One region of the Citrobacter amalonaticus genome, then DNA from elsewhere that is predicted to be linked to it. Evidence: predicted binding sites of a transcription regulator. Region 1 holds the regulator's gene; the other holds the start of a gene.

What was found. The regulator LexA, encoded in region 1, represses DNA repair genes until DNA is damaged. The targets are predictions, from matches to a motif close to TNCTGTATGTACATACAGNA.
Region 2: the regulator LexA is predicted to act here: its motif matches at 8,997-9,016, upstream of sulA (SOS-induced cell division inhibitor SulA).

The regions. Positions count from the first base shown of each region.
Region 1 covers NZ_CP014015.2:1,460,292-1,472,432, reverse strand. Annotated here, with positions in the region: gene malE (maltose/maltodextrin ABC transporter substrate-binding protein MalE) at 1-595, opposite strand, end outside; gene malK (maltose/maltodextrin ABC transporter ATP-binding protein MalK) at 965-2,074, shown strand; gene AL479_RS07065 (maltoporin) at 2,149-3,474, shown strand; gene malM (maltose operon protein MalM) at 3,667-4,611, shown strand; gene ubiC (chorismate lyase) at 4,792-5,289, shown strand; gene ubiA (4-hydroxybenzoate octaprenyltransferase) at 5,302-6,174, shown strand; gene plsB (glycerol-3-phosphate 1-O-acyltransferase PlsB) at 6,301-8,721, opposite strand; gene AL479_RS07040 (diacylglycerol kinase) at 8,892-9,260, shown strand; gene lexA (transcriptional repressor LexA) at 9,383-9,991, shown strand; gene dinF (MATE family efflux transporter DinF) at 10,077-11,402, shown strand; gene AL479_RS07025 (CsbD family protein) at 11,533-11,742, shown strand; gene zur (zinc uptake transcriptional repressor Zur) at 11,820-12,141, opposite strand, start outside.
Region 2 covers NZ_CP014015.2:3,742,387-3,754,527, forward strand. Annotated here, with positions in the region: gene pqiA (membrane integrity-associated transporter subunit PqiA) at 13-1,266, shown strand; gene pqiB (intermembrane transport protein PqiB) at 1,271-2,911, shown strand; gene pqiC (membrane integrity-associated transporter subunit PqiC) at 2,908-3,471, shown strand; gene rmf (ribosome modulation factor) at 3,730-3,897, shown strand; gene fabA (bifunctional 3-hydroxydecanoyl-ACP dehydratase/trans-2-decenoyl-ACP isomerase) at 3,993-4,511, opposite strand; gene AL479_RS18010 (AAA family ATPase) at 4,580-6,340, opposite strand; gene matP (macrodomain Ter protein MatP) at 6,526-6,978, shown strand; gene ompA (porin OmpA) at 7,058-8,110, opposite strand; gene sulA (SOS-induced cell division inhibitor SulA) at 8,466-8,975, opposite strand; gene AL479_RS18030 (TfoX/Sxy family DNA transformation protein) at 9,193-9,822, shown strand; gene yccS (YccS family putative transporter) at 9,776-11,938, opposite strand; gene AL479_RS18040 (YccF domain-containing protein) at 11,945-12,141, opposite strand, start outside.

The sequences.
Region 1 (12,141 bases):
TTTCAAACTTGAATGCGTAACCGCCGTCGGCAGCAATCAGCGGCCAGGTGAAGTACGGTTCTTGCAGGTTGAACATCAGGGCGCTCTTACCTTTCGCCTTCAGCGCTTTATCCAGTGCCGGGATCTCTTCCCAGGTCTTCGGCGGGTTCGGTACCAGGTCTTTGTTGTAAATCAGCGACAGTGCTTCTACCGCGATGGGGTAGGCGATCAGCTTGCCGTTGTAACGTACGGCATCCCAGGTGAACGGATAGAGTTTGTCCTGGAACGTTTTTTCCGGGGTGATTTCAGCCAGCAGGCCAGACTGTGCGTAACCGCCAAAACGATCGTGCGCCCAGAAAATGATGTCCGGACCGTCACCGGTTGCCGCGACCTGCGGGAATTTCTCTTCCAGCTTGTCCGGGTGCTCGATGGTCACTTTGATACCGGTGTCTTTCTCGAATTTTTTACCCACTTCGGCCAGGCCGTTATAGCCTTTGTCGCCGTTAATCCAGATAACCAGTTTACCTTCTTCAATTTTGGCCAGAGCCGGTGCGGAAATCATCATTGCTGCGAGGGCGGACAATGCGAAAACGCGTGCGCCAGTCTTGATCTTCATATCTGCCATCCTTTTGGTGATGTGCTCGTGGTATGACTTCAGTGGTTCAACGTCACTCAGTCTCCTTATTTGACATCCTCTTTCCATCCTCCTTACCCCTACGCCCCACCCGCTCTTTATGTGATCCGTGTTGCATAAATGTGAGTAATGCGTACTGGCGCACATAAAAACAGTCTCATTTTTGCGGGGAGCATCACGAAATTACGCGATGTCCCCCGGCCAGGGTCTCAGACTTCCTTCCCTCATCCTCCCGACTCCTCCCCCATAAAAAAGCCGGGGGGTGGAGGATTCACGCTCGCAGTGAATCCCGCATAGTCGGGCCATCATGAATGTTGCTGTCAATGACAGGTTGTAACGAAGGGAGAAGGCATGGCGAGCGTACAGCTGCGAAATGTAACGAAAGCCTGGGGTGACGTGGTGGTATCGAAAGATATCAATCTCGACATTCACGAAGGGGAATTCGTGGTGTTTGTTGGACCGTCAGGCTGCGGCAAATCGACCCTGCTCCGTATGATTGCCGGACTTGAAACGATTACCAGCGGAGACCTCTATATTGGGGAAACCCGCATGAACGATATCCCACCTGCAGAGCGTGGCGTTGGTATGGTCTTCCAGTCCTACGCGCTCTACCCCCATTTATCCGTTGCCGAAAATATGTCGTTTGGCCTGAAACTGGCGGGCGCTAAAAAAGAGGTGATGAATCAGCGCGTTAACCAGGTTGCAGAAGTACTGCAACTGGCGCATCTGCTGGAGCGTAAACCGAAAGCCCTTTCAGGGGGACAGCGCCAGCGTGTGGCGATTGGTCGTACGCTGGTGGCGGAACCGCGCGTGTTCCTGCTCGATGAACCCCTCTCTAACCTCGATGCCGCGCTGCGCGTGCAGATGCGTATCGAAATCTCCCGTCTGCATAAGCGCCTTGGGCGCACGATGATCTACGTCACCCACGATCAGGTCGAAGCGATGACGCTGGCCGACAAAATTGTGGTGCTGGATGCCGGTCGCGTCGCGCAGATTGGCAAACCGCTGGAACTGTATCACTACCCGGCAGACCGCTTCGTCGCGGGCTTTATTGGTTCACCGAAGATGAACTTCCTGCCTGTGAAAGTCACCGCAACCGCCATCGACCAGGTGCAGGTGGAACTGCCGAACCGTCAGCACGTCTGGCTGCCGGTCGACAGCCGTGATGTGCAGGTCGGCGTAAATATGTCGCTAGGTATTCGTCCGGAACATCTGCTGCCCAGTGATATCGCCGATGTCACGCTGGAAGGCGAGGTTCAGGTCGTCGAACAGCTTGGTCACGAAACACAGATTCATATCCAGATCCCCGCCATTCGTCAAAACCTGGTGTACCGCCAGAACGACGTGGTGTTGGTAGAAGAGGGCGCCACATTCGCTATTGGCCTGCCGCCAGAGCGTTGTCATCTGTTCCGTGAAGATGGCACCGCATGTCGTCGGTTGCATAAAGAGCCAGGCGTTTAAGGTGTCCCATTAAAAAAAAGCGCAAAACCCTACGGTGAAGCGTTCAAAGAAAAGCAATGATCTCAGGAGATAGAATGATGATTACTCTGCGCAAACTCCCCCTGGCGGTTGCCGTCGCAGCAGGCATTATGTCTGTTCAGGCAATGGCAGTGGATTTCCATGGTTATGCTCGTTCCGGTATCGGCTGGACGGGTAGTGGCGGCGAACAACAATGTTTCCAGGCAACCGGTGCTCAAAGTAAATACCGTCTTGGTAACGAATGTGAAACTTACGCGGAAATTAAACTGGGCCAGGAAGTCTGGAAAGAGGGCGATAAGAGCTTCTATTTTGACACCAACGTTGCCTACTCCGTGGCACAGCAGAATGACTGGGAAGCTACCGACCCGGCATTCCGTGAAGCTAACGTACAGGGTAAAAACCTGATCGACTGGCTGCCGGGCTCCACCATCTGGGCAGGTAAGCGCTTCTATCAGCGTCATGACGTTCACATGATCGACTTCTACTACTGGGATATCTCAGGTCCAGGCGCCGGTATCGAAAATATCGATCTGGGCTTCGGTAAACTGTCTCTGGCTGCCACCCGTTCTCAGGAGGCTGGCGGCTCTTACATCTTCAGCAGCAATGATATTTATAACCGTTACAAAGACACCGCGAACGATGTTTTCGACGTGCGTTTAGCCGGTCTGGAAACGAACCCGGACGGCGTGCTGGAGCTGGGTGTTGACTACGGTCGTGCGAACAAAACGGACGGTTACAGCTATGCCGACGGCGCCACTAAAGATGGCTGGATGTTCACCGCTGAACATACGCAGAGCATGCTGAAAGGCTACAACAAGTTTGTCGTTCAGTACGCCACCGATGCAATGACGACTCAGGGTAAAGGGATCCCGCAGGGCTCCTTCACGGGTAACAGCTACAACCCTGATACGGGAATTGGCGTCGTTAACAACGAAATCAACAACAACGGTAGTCTGGTGCGCATCCTCGACCACGGTGCAATCTCTCTGGGCGACCGTTGGGACCTGATGTACGTCGGTATGTATCAGGATATCGACCGTGACGATAACAACGGGTCAACCTGGTACACCGTAGGCGTACGTCCGATGTTCAAATGGACACCGATCATGAGTACCCTGATGGAAGTCGGCTACGACAACGTGAAGTCTCAGCGTACCGACGACACCAACAACCAGTACAAAATCACCCTGGCGCAACAGTGGCAGGCTGGCGACAGCATCTGGTCTCGTCCGGCTATCCGTGTCTTCGCGACCTACGCGAAGTGGGATGAGAAATGGGGTTACGACAACGGCATCGCCTACAGCGATACCAGCGCGCATACCTTCAGCCGTGGCGACAACGATGAGTGGTCCTTCGGTGCTCAGATGGAAATCTGGTGGTAATCCAGCACTAACCTGACGTAACGAGGGGCGAAAGCCCCTCCCAAACTGCTGCAATGCCCGATGGCGCAAGCTTATCGGGCCTACGGCACCAGTTTGTAGGCCGGATAAGGCGTCCGCCGCCATCCGGCATAATCTGGTTTAGCGCGCTATTGCCTGGCCACCGCTGAACCCATGCTTTCTGAGGTGATAACAATGAAAATGAAGAAAAGTCTCGTCGCCCTTTGTTTATCCGCAGGGTTAGTTGCCAGTGCGCCGGGTATCAGCCTGGCTGACGTTAACTATGTGCCGCAAAATACCAGTGCGGCACCCGCCATTCCGACCGCAGCGCTCCAGCAGTTAACCTGGACGCCGGTTGACCAGTCCAACACGCAAACGACACCGCTTTCGACCGGCGGTCAGCGTCTTGATGTCGCGGGCATCTCCGGTCCGGTTGCCGCCTACAGCGTGCCGGCGAACATCGGGGAGCTAAACATAACGCTCACCAGCGAAGTGAACAAACAAACCAGCGTCTTTGCGCCCAACGTCCTGATCCTCGATCAGAACATGACGCCTTCTGCGTTCTTCCCCAGCAGCTATTTCACCTACCAAGAGCCGGGCGTGATGAGCGCGGATCGTCTGGAAGGGGTGATGCGCCTGACGCCAGCGCTGGGCCAGCAGAAACTCTATGTTCTGGTCTTTACGACCGAGAAAGATCTCCAGCAGACCACCAAACTGCTGGATCCAGCGAAAGCCTATGCCAAAGGCGTGGGTAACTCTGTTCCAGATATTCCGGATCCGATCGCCCGCCATACCACCGATGGCCTGCTGAAGCTGAAAGTGAAAACCAACAGCAGCTCCAGCGTGCTGGTAGGGCCGCTGTTTGGTTCTTCCGGCCCTGGTCCGGTGACGGTGGGCAATACTGCTGCGCCTGCGCCGACCTATGCTGCACCGGTTGCCGCGCCGGTGGCTGCACCTGCGCCCGCGAAGAAAAGCGAGCCGATGTTGAACGACACCGAAAGCTACTTTAACAAAGCGATTAAAGACGCCGTTGCCAAAGGCGACGTTGATAAAGCGCTGAAACTGCTTGATGAAGCTGAACGTCTGGGATCAACATCTGCCCGTTCCACCTTTATCAGCAGTGTAAAAGGCAAGGGGTAATCTTCTCCCCACATTGCTGATTTGCAACAACTGGTGCGTCATCTGGCGCACCTTTTTTTTAGCATTTCCTGCGACTTGTTACACTTCTGTTGCGCAACAGATCACTTAATTATGTTTCCATCTTCCGTAAGCGCTTTTCTGCGATACAATGCCTTTCAGTTATGAAACGGAGAGTCAGGCATGTCACACCCCGCGTTAACGCAACTGCGTGCGCTGCGCTATTTTGAAGAGATTCCCGCCCTGGATCCAGAACAGCTCGACTGGCTGCTACTGGAAGATTCCATGACAAAACGTTTTGAGCAACAGGGAAAACGGGTCACGGTGACCCTGATCAGGGAGGGATTTGTCGGTCAAAATGAGGTGATGGAAGAGCTGACACGACTGCCAAAAGAATCCCGCTACTGGCTGCGTGAAATCCTGTTATGTGCCGATGATGAACCCTGGCTGGCTGGACGCACCGTGGTGCCTGAATCCACGCTGTCCGGCCCCGAACTGGCCTTACAAAACTTAGGCAAAACCCCGCTGGGGCGTTATCTGTTTACATCATCGACGTTGACCCGAGATTTTATTGAGATTGGTTGTGATGCCGGGCTGTGGGGACGTCGTTCCCGCCTGCGACTGAGCGGTAAGCCGCTGATGCTGACCGAACTGTTTTTACCTGCATCGCCGTTGTACTAAGAGGAAAATAAAATGGAGTGGAGTCTGACGCAAAATAAGCTGCTGGCGTTTCACCGCTTGATGCGTACGGATAAGCCCATCGGCGCCTTATTGCTACTCTGGCCGACGCTGTGGGCACTGTGGGTGGCGACCCCTGGCGTCCCTCAAGGGTGGATTCTGGCGGTGTTTGTCGCCGGGGTCTGGTTGATGCGTGCCGCCGGATGCGTGGTCAATGACTATGCCGATCGAAAATTTGACGGGCACGTAAAACGTACGGCGAACCGCCCATTGCCCAGCGGCGCGGTGACGGAGAAAGAGGCCCGGACGCTGTTTGTCATACTGGTGGTGCTCTCTTTCCTGCTGGTGCTGACGCTCAATACCATGACCATTCTGCTGTCGATTGCGGCACTGGCACTGGCGTGGGTCTATCCGTTTATGAAGCGCTACACTCACCTGCCGCAGGTGGTGCTGGGGGCGGCGTTTGGCTGGTCGATCCCGATGGCCTTTGCGGCGGTGAGTGAGTCGGTACCGTTGAGCTGCTGGCTGATGTTCCTGGCCAATATCCTGTGGGCAGTGGCCTACGACACGCAGTACGCGATGGTTGATCGCGATGACGATCTGAAAATCGGTATTAAATCGACGGCCATTCTGTTTGGCGAACATGACAAGCTGATCATCGGTATCTTGCAGGTGGCGGTGCTGGCGCTGATGGCGCTGATTGGCTGGCTGAACGGCCTGGGGCTGGGCTATTACTGGTCTGTGCTGGTCGCTGGCGCGCTGTTTGTTTATCAACAGAAACTGATTGCCAACCGCGAGCGCGAAGCCTGCTTTAAAGCGTTTATGAACAATAACTACGTCGGGCTGGTGCTGTTCATTGGTCTGGCGATGAGTTACTGGCACTTATAAAGCATCTTGCCCGATGGCGCTGCGCTTACCAAACCGTAAGCTGATGTAGGCCGGATCAGGCGGAACGCCGCCATCCGGCAATCTGACATAAAAAAAGCCGGTCATGTTGACCGGCTTTTCTATGTATTACTCGCCCTGCGTGGCGCTCTCGATGGTGAGGCGTACATCCGACGTGATGAGTTCCGCCAGCATCTGATACACCTTCATCGTTTCGCCCGGCTCCGCATCGCCGGTATCGCTGATGTAACCCTCGTCACGCAGGGTCAGCACCAGTGAGCTGAACACCGCCTTGTCGAAGAATTCCGGCGCGTTAATACCGTGCAGCACGGACAGACGCTGCGCCACGGTGCGGCTCTCTTTCTCCAGCGTCCCGCGGTTGATCGACGGGTTGGCGCTCAGCAGCCAGAAGGTAATGGCATAACGCTGCAGCGTTTCGCGCGCGCCCGCCGCCAGCAGTTGCAGTGTGCGGGAGTGGGCCGGATTGATATGCAGCTCATCATCCTGAACGGTTATCAGCCCCTGACGCTGCATTTCAGCCGTCAGCGCGTCAATCACGTCTGTCAGCTCATCGCGCTCCCAGCGCAGGAACAGCTCGGCTTTCAGCATCGGGTAGAGCACATCAACGTGTTGCAGCAGCGCTTCGCGGGAAATATGACGATGCTGGGTGACGATCGCTGCCATCAGCGACGGCAACACCAGCATATGCGCGATGTTATTGCGATAGTAGGTCATCAGCACCGCCTGCTCGCGCGGCAGAATGATGATATCGCCAATGGTATCCTTCTCGACTTCGAATTTGTTCATCTGCAACGCGTGATCGATAAGATCGCTGGCGCTGACAGACGGCACGGTCGAATCAGAGGAATACGGCACATTGCGCATCAGATCCAGATAACAGTTGAGCTGCTCGGTCAACTGTTCGCGGGTCAGCGAACGCTGGCGAGAGGCTAGCAGCGCGGTGCAGCACAGGTTCATGGCGTTCGCCGCCCCCGCGTTGTTAATACGCACCATCAGCTCAGCCGCAATCCCGTTCACCGTCGGCGTCAGCCAGGCCGGACGCACTGCTTCGATGGGATCGATAGACTCGCGCCACTCCGGCACGTGGTGATTCAGGTACGTCATCAATGGCATTGGCTCGCCAAAGTTTACGTAGCCCTGACCGAGATTACGCAGCTTGCTCAGACCACGCAGCATCTGCGGCAGACTCTCTTTCTCTTTGGTCGCGCCGCGCAGCTCTTTAGCATAGGTACCCACTTCCATCACGTGCTCGTAACCGATGTAAATCGGTACCAGGGTGATCGGGCGGGTGCCGCCGCGCAGCATCGCCTGAATAGTCATCGACAGCGTGCCGGTTTTCGGGTCCAGTAAACGGCCGGTACGGGAACGACCGCCTTCGACAAAGTATTCAACCGAGTAGCCGCGGCTGAACAGCTCGCCCAGATACTCACGGAAAACGGTGGAATAGAGCTTATTGCCCTTAAAGGTACGACGAATAAAGAACGCGCCCAGGCGGCGGAAGATCGGGCCTGCCGGCCAGAAGTTCAGGTTGATACCCGCAGCGATGTGCGGCGGCACCAGCCCTTGGTGATAGAGCACGTAGGAGAGCAACAGATAGTCCATGTGGCTGCGGTGGCAGGGAACATAAACAATTTCGTGCCCGTCGTGCGCAAGTTGGCGAACGCGTTCTGCGTTGTGAACGTTAATCCCCTGATACAGCCGGTTCCAGGTGAAGCCCAGAATACGGTCGGTCAGGCGAATCATCTCGTAAGAGAAGTTGGCGGCGATCTCTTCCATCAGCGCAATGGCGTTTTGCTGCGCCTTTTCATGGGAGATTTTCTTGCTGCGCGCTTCGTCTTCTACCGCGCGGGCAATCGCTTTGGAGGCCAGCAGCTTGTTGAAGAGATCCTGACGCGCAGGTAAACGCGGCCCCACAGCGGCCAGGCGCTGACGGGCGAAGTGCATACGCGCCACGCGAGCCAGTTTCTGCGCAATGGTTTTATCCGTGCCGTGCTCATCGGCCATTCGGCGCAGAGAGACGGAAGGCGAGAAGCGAACAAAGCTGTCGCGGCCCAGCCAGGAGACGGCAAAGAATTTCTGAATGCCGTTAAGCATGCGCAGCGGCGGGTTAACCTCGCCCTTTTCACGACCCGGAGAGCGTCCAAACATCACCGACACCGGCACCATTTGCACATCCAGATCCGGATTGCTGCGATGCAGGTCGAGGTAGTTATGGAACAGCTTGATGGACTCCTCTTTCGGCGTGTAATAGGTGAAGACACGCGGTCCGCCGTGAATGAACACATAGCGCGGCAACTGTGTGCCATCGATCTCCAGCGGTTCTAACGGGTCGGGGAGATCGTGCGCCAGACATTGTGCGCGCAGCGTCAGCAAGTCCGCTTTGGAGTTGTACGGTAAAACGTACATAATTGGACGAGAGGTATCGAGTCCCAATTCCGGGGCAGGATCCGCCGGAATAGACTTGCTTTTTACCAGTACGCTTAATGGTAAATTCAGGATTTTGTAGTAAATTCGTGGCCAGCCGGACATAAACGATGTAAAGCCTCTGGTTAATAATGCAATTGCGTTGCAAGGATATCAGAAAGTCATGTGAATTTCTGGTCTATCCCGTCATACTTCGCGCCGCGTTGCCCTGACTCGAATTACATGAGTTAACAAGACAATGTCATTGACGCCAATAATGCAAAAAGGTTCTTTTAATGGCTAATAATACCACTGGATTCACCCGAATTATCAAAGCTGCAGGCTATTCCTGGAAAGGTTTTCGCGCCGCGTGGATTAACGAGGCCGCGTTCCGTCAGGAAAGCGTGGCGGCGTTGCTGGCCGTGGCTATCGCCTGCTGGCTGGACGTGGATGCCATTACGCGCGTTCTGCTGATCGGCTCCGTTATGCTGGTCATGATTGTTGAAATCCTGAACAGCGCCATCGAGGCGGTAGTGGACCGTATCGGCTCTGATTATCACGAACTTTCCGGACGCGCAAAAGATATGGGGTCGGCGGCGGTGCTGCTTTCTATCATTGTGGCGTTGATCACCTGGGGACTCCTGTTGTGGCCACATTTTCGCTAACGTTTTTCGACCCTGATTCCATAACAGGCTAAATCTGCTGTCGAATGTGCAGTTTGTGGTTCCAAAATCACCTTTAGCTGTATATACTCACAGCATAACTGTATATACACCCAGGGGGCGGAATGAAAGCGTTAACGGCCAGGCAACAAGAGGTGTTTGATCTCATTCGGGATCACATCAGCCAGACAGGTATGCCACCGACGCGTGCGGAGATCGCACAGCGTTTGGGGTTCCGTTCCCCAAACGCGGCTGAAGAACACCTGAAAGCGCTGGCACGTAAAGGGGCGATTGAAATCGTCTCCGGCGCTTCTCGCGGCATTCGACTGCTGCAAGAAGAAGAGGAAGGGTTACCGCTCATCGGTCGCGTTGCGGCGGGCGAACCGCTGCTGGCGCAGCAGCACATCGAAGGCCATTATCAGGTGGATCCGTCTTTGTTTAAGCCGAACGCCGATTTCCTGTTGCGCGTCAGCGGAATGTCGATGAAAGACATCGGCATTATGGATGGCGATCTGCTGGCGGTACATAAAACCCAGGACGTGCGTAACGGCCAGGTGGTTGTAGCGCGTATCGACGATGAAGTGACGGTCAAGCGCCTGAAAAAACAGGGCAATAAAGTTGAGTTACTGCCCGAAAACAGCGAATTTAAACCTATCCTGGTTGACCTTCGCGAACAGAATTTCACCATCGAAGGATTGGCCGTTGGCGTCATCCGTAACGGTGAATGGCTGTAGTATTCCTGTAGGCCGGATAAGGTGTTTACGCCGCTATCCGGCGCTCTCACCACTCTCGTTATGACCTCTTCTCAGGCTCGTCCCCATGCCGTTTTTTGCTTCTGCTGACAAAGCGCTCTGGCGTCTCGCCTTACCGATGATTTTCTCCAATATCACCGTTCCGCTGCTGGGACTGGTGGATACGGCGGTCATTGGTCACCTGGACAGTCCCGTGTATCTCGGCGGCGTGGCGGTGGGCGCAACTGCAACCAGCTTTCTGTTCATGCTACTGCTCTTCTTACGTATGAGTACCACCGGGCTGACGGCGCAGGCGTTCGGCGCGAAGAATCCTCAGGCGCTGGCGCGGGCTCTGGTGCAACCGCTGATCCTGGCGTTAGGCGCAGGGGCATTGATTGCGATTTTTCGCACGCCGATTATCGACCTGGCGCTACACATTGTCGGCGGCAGCGAAGCGGTGCTGGAACAGGCAAGGCGATTCCTGGCCATTCGCTGGCTGAGCGCGCCGGCGTCGCTGGCGAATCTGGTTCTGCTCGGCTGGTTACTGGGCGTGCAATACGCGCGTGCGCCGGTGATCCTGCTGATTGTCGGCAATATCCTGAACATTGTGCTCGACCTCTGGCTGGTCATGGGGCTGCATATGAACGTGCAGGGGGCCGCGCTGGCGACGGTGATTGCGGAATATGCGACGTTGCTGATCGGTTTGTTGATGGTGCGTAAGGTCTTGCACCTGCGTGGTGTCTCTCTCGCCATGCTCAGGCTGGCCTGGCGTGGAAACTTTCGTCGCCTTCTGGCGCTCAATCGCGACATCATGCTGCGTTCGCTGCTGCTGCAACTCTGTTTTGGCGCCATCACCGTGCTGGGGGCCAGACTGGGTAGCGATATCATCGCCGTGAACGCCGTGTTGATGACGTTGCTGACGTTTACGGCCTATGCGCTGGATGGTTTTGCCTACGCCGTGGAGGCGCATTCCGGTCAGGCCTATGGCGCCCGCGACGGCAGTCAGTTGCTGGAGGTCTGGCGCGCGGCGTGCCGTCAGTCAGGTATTGTCGCACTGCTGTTCTCACTGGTTTATCTGCTCGCGGGCGAACAGATTGTCGCGCTGCTGACATCACTCCCGCAAATCCAGCAACTGGCCGATCGCTATCTGCTCTGGCAAGTGATTTTGCCGTTGGTCGGCGTCTGGTGCTATCTGTTGGATGGTATGTTTATCGGCGCAACGCGGGCGGCTGAAATGCGTAACAGTATGGCGGTCGCGGCTGCCGGGTTTGCGCTGGCGCTGTTGGCGCTCCCCGTGTTGGGTAACCACGGTTTGTGGTTGGCGCTGGCGGTTTTCCTGGCGCTGCGCGGACTGTCATTAGCCTGGATCTGGCGGCGGCACTGGCGGAACGGAACCTGGTTTGCGGCTTCGTGATGGTTAAAGATTCTGAATAGTGAATTTAACCCAGAATCTATGACTACACTTAATCTCACGTCCAGCAGAAAACGAACGCAGTTGGGCGGTTTACTCTCACTATTCACAGCCTGATAAAGAGGACCTTATGATGAATAAAGACGAAGCCGGCGGTAACTGGAAACAATTTAAAGGTAAAGTGAAAGAGCAGTGGGGCAAACTGACCGATGACGATATGACAGTCATTGAAGGTAAGCGTGATCAACTGGTCGGTAAGATTCAGGAACGTTATGGTTACGCGAAAGACCAGGCGGAGAAAGAGGTCGATAGCTGGGAAAAACGCAACGACTATCGCTGGTAAGCCACCCTCATACCCGTGAGTACAAGGATGTACACCCCTCTGTTTGCTTCGGGCGGCATAGCGTGCCGCCCACTTCCTTAACGGGGTTTCTTTTTAACCTGAATCGAATGATCGTGCTGGCACTCGCCAGGGTGACGGCAGGCTTCTACTTCCACGCAGGCTGAACATAATCCGTGTGCTTCAATCACATTGTGGCGCAGGGCAAATCCCATCTTCGCCGCCAGCGTATGCATAATGTCTTCCACGCCCTCCGCGCACTCTTCTTTCACCGCGCCACAGCGGTCGCAGATAAACATCGCGGAAGTATGCGTTGGCTGATCGAACAGGTAGCACAACACGTAGCTGTTGGTGGATTCAACCTTATGCACAAACCCTTGTTCAAGCAGAAAATCGAGTGCG
Region 2 (12,141 bases), 2.3 Mb from region 1:
AAGGAGCACACCATGTGCGAACATCATCATGCCGCAAAGCACATTTTGTGCTCGCAGTGTGACATGCTGGTGGCATTACCCCACCTTGAGCATGGGCAGAAAGCGGCATGTCCGAGATGTGGCACAACATTGACGGTGATGTGGGACGCGCCGAGACAGCGTCCCACTGCCTATGCGTTAGTTGCGCTGTTTATGTTGCTTTTATCGAATCTGTTCCCTTTTGTGAATATGAATGTCGCCGGGGTGAGCAGTGAAGTGACCCTGATGGAAATTCCTGGCGTCCTCTTTTCGGAAGATTACGCCAGTCTCGGTACTTTCTTTTTACTCTTCGTTCAGCTGGTTCCCGCGTTTTGCCTGTTAACCATTCTGTTGTTGGTGAATCGGGTTCAAATGCCCGGAAGGCTCAAAGCCCAACTGGCGCGCATTCTGTTTCAGCTAAAGAGCTGGGGAATGGCGGAAATCTTCCTCGCGGGCGTGCTGGTGAGTTTCGTCAAACTGATGGCATATGGCGATATCGGCGTCGGCAGTAGCTTTATCCCTTGGTGTTTCTTCTGCATTCTGCAACTGCGTGCATTTCAGTGCGTCGATCGTCGCTGGCTGTGGGATGACATCGCCCCTATGCCTGTGATTAAACAGACGTTAACGCCTGGCGTTCCGGGCATCCGTCAGGGATTACGTTCTTGTTCCTGCTGTACGGCGATCCTTCCGGCGGATGAGCATCTTTGCCCGCGCTGCGAAACAAAAGGGTATGTGCGCCGCAGAAACAGCCTGCAGTGGACGCTGGCATTACTGTTCACGTCGATCATGCTGTATCTACCCGCGAATATTCTGCCGATCATGATCACCGATTTGCTGGGGTCGAAACTGCCTTCCACCATTCTTGAGGGGGTGGTTTTAATCTGGAGCGAGGGCTCTTACCCGGTCGCGGCGGTGATCTTTATCGCCAGTATTATGGTGCCGACGCTAAAAATGATCGCAATTGCCTGGCTGTGCTGGGACGCCAAAGGACATGGCAAGCGTGACAGTGAACGCATGCACCTGATTTACGAAGTGGTGGAGTTTGTAGGTCGCTGGTCAATGATTGATGTGTTTGTTATCGCGGTGCTCTCTGCGCTGGTGCGCATGGGAGGTTTGATGAATATTTATCCAGCAATGGGTGCATTAATGTTTGCTTTAGTCGTCATTATGACAATGTTTTCTGCGATGACATTTGATCCGCGTCTGTCGTGGGATCGTGAACCAGAACCAGGCCATGAGGAGTCCTGACAACATGGAATCTAAAAGTGGGGAAGCCAAAATCCAGAAGGTAAAAAACTGGTCTCCCGTGTGGATTTTTCCCATCGTCACTGCGCTGATTGGGGCATGGGTTCTGTTCTATCACTATAGCCATCAGGGACCGGAAGTGACCCTGATCACCACCAATGCCGAGGGCATCGAGGGTGGAAAAACCACCATCAAAAGCCGCAGCGTTGACGTGGGTGTCGTCGAAAGCGCCACGCTGACCGACGATCTGACGCACGTTGAAATCAAAGCGCGTCTGAACGCCGGTATGGAAAAATTGCTGCACAAAGACTCCGTGTTTTGGGTGGTGAAGCCGCAGGTTGGACGTGAAGGGATCAGCGGCTTAGGGACGCTGCTTTCTGGCGCCTACATCGAACTGCAGCCGGGTAATAAAGGCAGCAAACTGGAAAAGTATGATCTGTTGGATTCGCCGCCGCTGGCGCCGCCCGATGCCAAAGGGATCCGCGTGGTGCTCGACAGCAAAAAAGCCGGTCAGCTTAGTCCGGGCGATCCGGTTCTGTTCCGTGGCTATCGCGTCGGATCGGTGGAAACCAGTACCTTTGATCCGCAAAAGCGCAGCATCAGCTACCAGCTGTTTATCAATGCGCCAAACGATCGCCTGGTCACCAGCAACGTCCGTTTCTGGAAGGACAGCGGGATTGCGGTCGATCTGACGTCCGCGGGGATGCGGGTGGAAATGGGATCGCTGACGACGTTGTTTGGCGGTGGCGTCAGCTTTGACGTTCCTGAAGGGCTTGAGCAGGGTCAGCCGGTTGCCGAGAAGGCCGCGTTTAGCCTGTATGACGATCAGAAAAGTATTCAGGATTCGCTGTTCACTGAGCACATCGATTACCTGATGTTCTTCAAAGATTCGATCCGGGGTTTGCAACCGGGCGCGCCGCTGGAATTCCGCGGTATTCGTCTGGGGACGGTGAGTAAAGTGCCGTTCTTTGCGCCAAATATGCGCCAGGTATTTAACAACGATTACCGTATTCCAGTGCTGGTGCGCATTGAACCCGAGCGCCTGAAAGCGCAGTTGGGTGAAGATACCGACGTGGGCGCTCATCTGGCCGACCTGCTGAAGCGGGGCTTACGCGGCTCGCTGAAAACCGGGAACCTGGTGACCGGGGCGCTGTATGTCGATCTGGACTTCTATCCGAAAGAGCCGCCGATTACCGGCATTCGCGAGTTTAACGGTTATCAGATCATCCCGACGGTGAGCGGCGGTCTGGCGCAAATTCAGCAGCGACTGATGGAAGCGCTGGATAAGATCAACAATCTGCCGCTGAATCCGATGATTGAGCAAGCCACCAATACGTTGAGTGAAAGCCAGCGCACGATGAAACATCTGCAAACGACGCTGGATAACATGAACAAGATTACGTCCAGTCAGTCTATGCAACAACTGCCGGCAGATATGCAGAATACTCTGCGTGAACTGAATCGCAGCATGCAGGGCTTCCAGCCTGGCTCCGCAGCCTACAACAAGATGGTGGCCGATATGCAACGTCTTGATCAGGTGCTCCGCGAGCTACAGCCGGTGCTGAAAACGCTGAATGACAAGAGCAATGCGCTGGTGTTTGAAGCGAAGGACAAGAAAGATCCAGAGCCGAAGAGGGCGAAACAATGAAAAAGTGGCTAGTAGTGGCGATGGCGTTCTGGCTGACGTCGTGCAGCTCCAGTGGAGATAACAAAAGCTATTACCAGCTTCCTGTTGCACAGGGTGGCGTGCAGAGCACCGCAAGCCAGGGCAATCGTCTGCTGTGGGTCGAGCAGGTTGCGGTGCCGGATTATCTCGCCGGCAATGGCGTGGTCTATCAGACCAGCGATGTGCAGTACGTGATCGCCAATAACAATCTATGGGCCAGCCCGTTGGATCAACAGTTACGCAATACGCTGGTTGCCAATCTGAGTACGCAATTGCCGGGTTGGGTGGTAGCGTCTCAACCGTTAGGCAGCGTACAGGACACGCTCAATGTAACGGTAACCGGGTTCCACGGTCGCTATGATGGCAAAGTGGTGGTCAGCGGTGAGTGGCTGCTGAACCATCAGGGACGCCTCATTAAGCGTCCGTTCCACATTGAAGCCGTACAGACGCAGGACGGTTACGATGAAATGGTGAAAGTGCTGGCGACCGTCTGGAGTCAGGAAGCGGCGGCGATCGCTCAGGAACTGAAGCGCATTCCATAGTTTAAATTTTTGTAAATAAAACCGTCTCAGACAGCGCGTTTGAGGCGGTTTCTTTTTGCCGTAGAGAGGGGCCAGGAACTTGTTCCGGCTCACATTTTTTGTACAACTGAGTTTTTCGCTAGCTCACAAATATGACACCCGTGTGAATTTTGCGCATTGACGGAACTGGGGATTCGCGGTATTCGTTTAGTGTGATTGCACACTTCGTAATCACTGTTATCTTTTCCACCAGATATATAAGTATGAGGGAAACGAGGCATGAAGAGACAAAAACGAGATCGCCTGGAACGGGCACATCAACGTGGTTATCAGGCCGGTATTGCCGGACGCTCAAAAGAAATGTGTCCCTATCAGACGCTGAATCAGAGGTCGTACTGGCTAGGAGGCTGGCGAGAAGCCATGGCTGACAGGGTGGTAATGGCCTGATTCTGTCTCTTTAAAAAGAAACCTCCGCAGTGCGGAGGTTTCGCCTTTTATGACCTGTGATAAATGACGCTGTCTGGTCATTCACCGGGCTGGCATCAGAATGCAGAGGTGTCCTGGAACAGACCGACTTTCAGATCGTTCGCGGTATAAATCAGACGACCGTCCACCAGCACTTCACCATCCGCCAGACCCATGATCAGGCGGCGATTTACGATGCGCTTGAAGTGGATACGGTAGGTTACTTTCTTCGCAGAAGGTAGCACCTGACCGGTGAACTTCACTTCGCCTACACCCAGTGCGCGGCCTTTGCCTTCGCCGCCGAGCCAGCCGAGGTAGAATCCAACCAACTGCCACATTGCGTCCAGCCCCAGACAACCCGGCATGACCGGATCGCCGATGAAGTGGCATCCGAAGAACCAAAGATCCGGATTGATATCCAGCTCTGCCTCAACATAACCTTTGTCGAAGTTGCCGCCCGTTTCGGTCATTTTGACGACACGGTCCATCATCAGCATGCTCGGAGCAGGCAACTGCGGGCCTTTCGCACCAAACAGCTCACCGCGACCAGAGGCAAGAAGGTCTTCTTTTGTATAGGATTCGCGTTTATCTACCATGTTCTCTGTAAGCCTTATTTTAGTGAAGCACGCAGGATAGCTAACACGTGTACGCTGAACAAGTCCGATCAGTTCGGAAAAATCCCGTTCAGCCAGCGCAGCGGCCACGGAAAACGGTGACGCCCTTCCTGTTGCGTCGCCTGGGCGATACGCTCCTGGATAGTCTGCATCAGCGTCATCTGGCCTTCGCCATCCCACACCAGATTTAACAGCAGCGGTAATGCGTCAGTCACGTCATCTACCGCCCAGATAGTGAACTTCTCTTCTTCAACGGCCTGCAACAGTGCGGGTTGCAGACTCAGGTGTCTGACGTTAGAAGAAGGGATAATCACCCCTTGTTTACCCGTCAGTTCACGCTGTTGGCAAATCGCGAAGAAGCCTTCAATTTTTTCATTTAAACCGCCAACCGGTTGGGCACGACCGAACTGATCGACCGATCCGGTAATAGCGATGTTCTGATTCACCGGCACATCTGACAGGGCGCTGATGAGCGCGCACAGTTCCGCCATGGATGCGCTGTCGCCATCGACTTCACTGTAAGACTGTTCAAACGTAAGCGAAGCCGAGAAGGGGAGCTGTTGTTCGAGCTGGAGTTCTGACATCAGGAACGCCTGCATGATCATCATCCCCTTAGCATGAATATTACCGCCAAGTTCAGCTTTCCGCTCAATGTCCGTGAATTCGCCATCGCCGATGTGCACGACGCAGCTGATACGAGAAGGTTCACCGAAGGCGCGAGGGTGGCCAGGAAACTCAATCACCGACAGGGCATTGATCTGACCAACGCGCTCACCCTCGGTTTCGATCAGAATCTGTTCCTGTAGGATCTCATCCTGCATGCGTTCAGCCAGGAACCCTTCACGCCACTCTCTCTGGGCAAGCATCAGGCTAAGCTGTTCACCGGTGCAGGTTTCGCTTTCGCACAGCGGCGCGACTTCCGTGAACTGCCTGATGATCCACAGCGGATTGAGCGGTAACGTATCCTGTTCGCCGGTATAGCGCACCGCTTCGCGAACCAGCACTTCCCAGGCGTCGGGCGCCGGGTAAGGCAACTGATTACGTTTCGCGGTCCACGTTACCCACTGGCACCACTGCGTCATGGATTCTGCATCCACAATCTGTAGATTATCTTCGAATTCGCTATAGATTGCCTGTTCGGCCAGTTCGGGTTCCATCTCCTGGAAATCCGCCAGCGATTCGCGCTCACCGACTAACAGCACCTTCAGTTTAAGCGGCATAGACGGCACAGAGACCGGCAGAGGACGTGATTCATCAAAGGCTACCCAGTCAAAGCGTTCGCGGCTGACAATCGCTTTCAGGCGCATCCACAGCAGCGGTTGCGCAAGCAAGGTGCGCAGGGAGATAACCAGCACGCCGCCATTGGCCTGGTGAACCAGTCCCGGTTGTAACGTGATGTCGCCGTTGAATTGACGCAGGCAGCCAAACAGCTGCTCCGCCTCAACCCAGTCGGCAATCACCACCTGAGATAAGGTAGAAAAATTGTCCTCTTCCCGCTCAGCGTCACGATAGCGAATCGTGTGACCAGAGATCTCGTAATGACCTCCCGTCAGTTGACCAGCATCGTGCTGCAAGGCACGTGCGGCATCGGCAAGCAGATTAAGATACTCAAGCTCTTCGGGCGCTTTGGCCAGCATAAAAGGGGATGAGGCTCTGGGCTGTAACAATTGCTCCAGGGCAAATTGCAAGCGTGGTTGAGTATCACTCAGTAATGTGTCGTTTTCTTCAGTGACATGTGGCTGTGCAAAAATCTCCTGATAGCTTTCGGTATCAGGGACAAGATCACGCCATGCAAGTTTCGTAATGGTCAAAGTTGATGTTTTTTAGTCTGTTGTAAAAGACGCGATTATAGCGTAACCGTCCGCGCTTCACACGTGGAAAGCGATGGCAAACGCACAGGAGGCTGCAGAGTGGCTCACAGCCTGAATATTCTTTTCTTCAGATGCTAAAAAAGCTGATATTCTGATAGGAGTGACACGGTAACATTGAGATCGCCATGAAATATCAACAACTTGAGAATCTTGAAAGCGGTTGGAAGTGGAAGTACCTGGTGAAGAAGCATCGCGAAGGGGAATTAATTACCCGTTACGTGGAGGCCAGTGCTGCCCAGGAGGCCGTGGATTTGTTGCTTACGCTGGAAAATGAACCGGTGCGGGTTAATCTCTGGATTGACGAACATATGAATCCCGCGCTGCAAAACCGCATGAAACAGACGATACGCGCGCGGCGTAAACGCCATTTCAATGCCGAGCATCAGCATACGCGAAAGAAATCCATCGATCTGGAGTTTATCGTCTGGCAAAGACTGGCCGGGCTGGCACAGCGGCGAGGCAAAACGTTATCAGAGACCGTGGTGCAACTGATTGAAGATGCTGAGAATAAAGAGAAGTACGCTAACAAGATGTCTTCGCTAAAGCAGGATCTGCAGGCGCTGTTAGGCAAAGAGTGACTCGCTACGTTAAATCTGTTTTGCTGATGACAAACGAAAAAAAACCCCGCAGCGCGGGGTTTTTTCATAAGACGGAAACTTAAGCCTGCGGCTGAGTTACAACGTCTTTGATGCCTTTAACTTCGATCTCAACGCGACGATCCGGGGCCAGGCAGTCGATCAGTGCAGCGCGAGCTTTCACGTTGTCACAGGTGTTGCCAGTAACCGGGTTGGATTCGCCCATACCACGTGCGGAGATCTTGTCAGCCGGGATACCTTTAGAGATCAGGTAATCAACAACAGACTGAGCACGTTTCTCAGACAGACCCTGGTTGTAAGCGTCAGAACCGATGCGGTCAGTGAAGCCCAGAACCACGACGGAACCGTCTTTCGGATCCAGGTTGCTCAGCTGGCTGTACATCTGATCCAGAGCCTGCTGGCCTTCTGGTTTCAGAGTTGCTTTGTTGAAGTTGAACAGAACGTCAGACTTCAGAGTGAAGTGCTTGGTCTGTACTTCTGGAGCTGGAGCCGGAGCCGGCGCTACGATCGGAGCCGCTTGTTCCTGACCGAAACGGTAAGAAACACCCACGCTCAGCAGACCGTTGTCCGGGCGAGTACCGATGGTGTTAGCGTCACCGATGTTGTTGGTCCACTGGTATTCCAGACGGGTAGCGATTTCAGGAGTAATTGCGTACTCAACACCACCTGCGAATACTGGGGATACGCCAGTGTCGTGATCTTTGGTAGAAGCGCCACCAGGTACGTTAGACTTGGTGTCTGCACGCCATACCATACCACCCAGACGAGTGTAAATGTCCAGATCGTCAGTGATTGGGTAACCCAGTTTAGCGGTCAGCTGAACGCCCTGAGCTTTGTAAGCGCCGTTGATGTTGTCACCTTTGTACGGCATACGACCTAACCAGTCGTAACCCATTTCAAAGCCAACATACGGGTTAACCTGGTAACCACCGAACGCACCGGCACCCAGTTGGTTTTCGTGGGTCGGACCGTTGTTGTTGATGAAACCAGTGTCATGGTACTGGGACCAGCCCAGTTTAGCACCAGTGTACCAGGTGTTATCTTTCGGAGCGGCCTGCGCTACGGTAGCGAAACCAGCCAGTGCCACTGCAATCGCGATAGCTGTCTTTTTCATTTTTTGCGCCTCGTTATCATCCAAAATACGCCATGAATATCTCCAACGAGATAACACGGTTAAATCCTTCACCGGGGGACTAGTTCAATAGTTACTCTACCGATATCTGCGGCTTACGCCGAGCACCCCTGGCGATGTAAAGTCTACAACGTAGTTGAAAACTTACAAGTGTGAACTCTGTCAGGCATATGAAAAAAAAAAGCTTGTATACATAATATTTAACATTTGGCGCATCAGAATTTTTCGTCAAATTTCGCGGGAACCGCGTCCGCCAAGCGTTCACAGAAAAAAAACGTTAGTCCTCAATGCGAAGGTACTGGGGTAAAAATAATTCCAGGATAAATCCTAATTTTACTCAATGATACAAATTTGAGTGAATTTTTAGCCCGGTTTGCTGTCTCGTGGCATGAGTGTGCGCACTTACGGGACGCATGATAAATCCCATCGCGTTCCCCTCATCCGCAGCCTTAACCAATTCAGCATGTTCTTCTTCTGTCAGTTCTTCTGTCAGCCAGCCGATCACCACGCTGTAGTTGCCCGTGCGTAATGCACGAACCATTGATTCCAGCGTATGGCACGGGGACAGTTGGTTAATTTGCATCACTTTGGTCAACGGAAGCCCGGCAGACTGAACCCATTCTCGGCTCAGCTTCTGTTGTGGCGTCAGCCAGAGCTGCCAGCGCGATTGCTGACCTAACTGCTGAAGAAGCGGTAACAGCAGTAACTGCGTCATCATGGGCTGGTCTTCTCGGTAGACCACTTCGCTGATAAGCCCGGTGGACACTTTCTCGGAAGAGACGCGCGCCATCGTGTTCGATGTGGAAGAGAATGACGGAGAACGATTTGCGTAGCCTGAAGTGTACATAATCAATCCAGCCCTGTGAGTTACTGTATGGATGTACAGTAACCCTGCTGTCGTGAAAGATCAACTTTATTTTCGGAAAGAGACTCGCAATTTTTATTCATGGTAGCGGTAAAAACGAAATTCAGCTTGCCCCTTGAGAATAAGTTGCCTATTTTCGTCATTAACGGATTCGTGACGGCAAATCATTCTTTTAGTTTATGATTTAAAAGGGAATTTTATGAAAATTCACTCCTATGACAGGATCTATAAATCACAGGAATATTTATCTTCTCTGGGGACGATCCACTTCCGCTCACTGTTTGGCAGCTACAGTCTGACTATCCGGAATACCGTTTTTGCGATGGTCGCCAATGGGGAGCTCTATCTGCGGGCTTGTGAGGAAAGCGTACAGTATTGCGTGCAACATTCCCCAGTCTGGCTGACATTTCTTAAACGCGGGCGTCCGGTCATGCTTAACTATTATCAGGTCGATGACAGTCTTTGGCGCGACCAGCAACAGTTGATCCAGTTATCGAAGTTTTCGCTGGATGCTGCGTTGCAAGAGAAGTTGTCCCGCTGTTCTCAGCAGCGGCTTAAGGATCTCCCCAATATGACCTTTCATCTGGAGAGTTTGCTGAATGAGGCGGGGATCTACGACGTCGCCACCCTGCGAATGCTGGGCGCTAAAATGTGCTGGTTGCGACTTCGACAGATGAATAAATCCATTACTGACAAGGTGCTGTTTAATCTTGAAGGGGCCATTTATGGCATTCATGAGGCGGCGCTCCCGGCGATACGCCGCCAGGAGCTTGCTCTGTGGGTTAAGTCGCTTTCGCCGGTGCCGATGTCGGTGGAGAAGATTGAGTGATTTGCCGCTGGAGTCGCCCCATTTCCGGCAGCAGGGCCACCAGTAACCCGACCTGCTGAATCACCAGCGGTTCTTTGCTGTCCGGACGCGGTTCCAGATACTGGATGCGCTGTTTTAGTTCGGCTAGCGCCTGCTGCACGCGCGCTTCGTCAGCCGGAAGATGATGTAGCGCATCATCGACGTAACAGACCGCATCGTCCAGCAAAGCCAGCACATCGGGGTTGGTGAGTTGCTCACGATGCGCCCCTAAAGCAGAAATATAACTGGTGAATGTATGGTTGAGGCAAAGCAAACGGAATGCGGCCTCACGCGTTTGCGCCGTCACATCGGGCTCGCTGGACATATTCGACACCACGGAGGCCAGCTCCGCATCGCGGTTATGGGCATCGCGGCGAGCAATCCGGTATGCCAGTCGATTGTCGCGTCCCTGATGATACTGTTCCAGGATAGCGTCCAGATAGCGACAGTTGGCGTCGGTCGCTCTCTCCATCATCCGCGGGAGATTACGGAAACGCCAGTCCGGCCAGATAAAGCTCACTGCCGCCCAGGCGATGGCGCAGCCGATGAGCGTATCAATCACCCTCGGGAGGGCGACTTCAAACCCTTCGCCGAGCAAGTTGAAGCACAGCAGAACTAACAGCGTGATAAACATGGTGGCGTGGGCATACTGGACGTTGCGAAAGGCAAAGAACAGGACGCCGGTGATCACCAGTAAAATAAGCTGACCTTCCAGCGACGGAACAAACCATAAAATCGGGATGCCAATCGCCACTCCGACCAGCGTACCGATGATCCTCAGCGCCAGGCGGTGCCGCGTGGCGTTGTAGTTTGGCTGACAAACAAACAGGCTGGTCAGCAGGATCCAGTAGCCGTGATTCATACCGGTTATCTGAATGATCGCATAGCCGACGCACAGGACCAGAGACATCCTGACTGCATGGCGAAACAGCGCAGATTCAGGGGTGAAGTTACGACTCAGCCGCAGCCAGATATCACTGAATCCGTGTGGACTGTCATCGGCGAGCTGGCTCTCCGACTCGTTACGCGGCATAGCTTGTGCCTGTTCTGATTCAATCGTTGCCAGTTGTGCATCGATGGCGCGCAAATTAGCCAGTAAAAATCCCAGCGTTTTTAGCAGATCGGCGGAGGCGCCGTTTGCCCGCATTCGCTCAAGCGCGGCGTCGAGATGCGTAAAGGCGCGTTCAAAATGCGGATCGTGCTGATAGGGGACGCGCAACAAAATACAGCGCGACAGTTGCAGACAGGCCTGGCCCTGCATCGACATCAGACGTTGAAAGCGGAACATCACGTCGCTGTGACGGAAATGGTCGCGTAGCGTCTGGTATTGAATATGCGAAGAGCTGGCGCGCTCATGAATATCCTGCGCCACAAAGTAGTAATGCAGAGTTCGCCGCGTACCGCGCTGCCCCCGGTCGCCGCGCAGGCGAGTCAGCAGGGACACTTTCGTCTGGTTCAGTGTCGCCATCAGTTGGCCGTTGGCCAGCGCTAAGTCATAAAGCGGTGCCTGGCTTTCGTCTTCAATATCCGGGTCAAAAAGCCGTGATTTCAACTCCAGATAGTGCGCCAGTTGTTCATAGCTGCGTGCCAGATTGTCCTGCAGGGGACGAATCGGAAACAGCAAATGGCCGATAAGCGTCAGCCCGTTGTACCAGATAGCGCCCGCCAGCAGCAAAAGCGGTTGCTGATACCATTGGGCGTACAATGACGCCCCAAGCATGGTGTAAATGGCGATCAGCAGCGCACCAAAGGCAATCGTCGCATACCGCTGTCCTAAACCGCCGAGCAGGATAAAACCGCTGGTGGAGAGCGTCAGTCCGATGGCGAACAGCCACGGGTAAGGAAACAGCAGCTCGACCGAAGCGGAGGCAATAAAAAAGCAGATGAGCGTAATGATCAGGTTACGCAGACGACCCGCGAGACGATCGTCCAGATCGGTCAGCGCCGCTGCCACCATCCCCAGCGTCAGGGGGATGGTCAGTTTGACATCGCCCAACCACCAGGGCAGCGCAGTTGTTCCGCAGAGGGCGATAAAAATACGCACGTAATAAAGCCAGGTGCTGTTCCAGGTATAGCGGCGAAGCAGGGGACTTAACATACTGACTTAGCGTCCTGATGACTCAAAACGGCGACGGGCGTTCGCTTCACGTGCTGCACGTGCGACTTCTACGGAGACAACGCGACGTCCCACCGGCCACAGTGCAATCGCGGCAATCTTAAAGTTCGCAATGCCAACCGGAATACCAATGATCGTGATGCATTGGGTGATGCCTGCGGCGATGTGCATCAGACACAGCCACC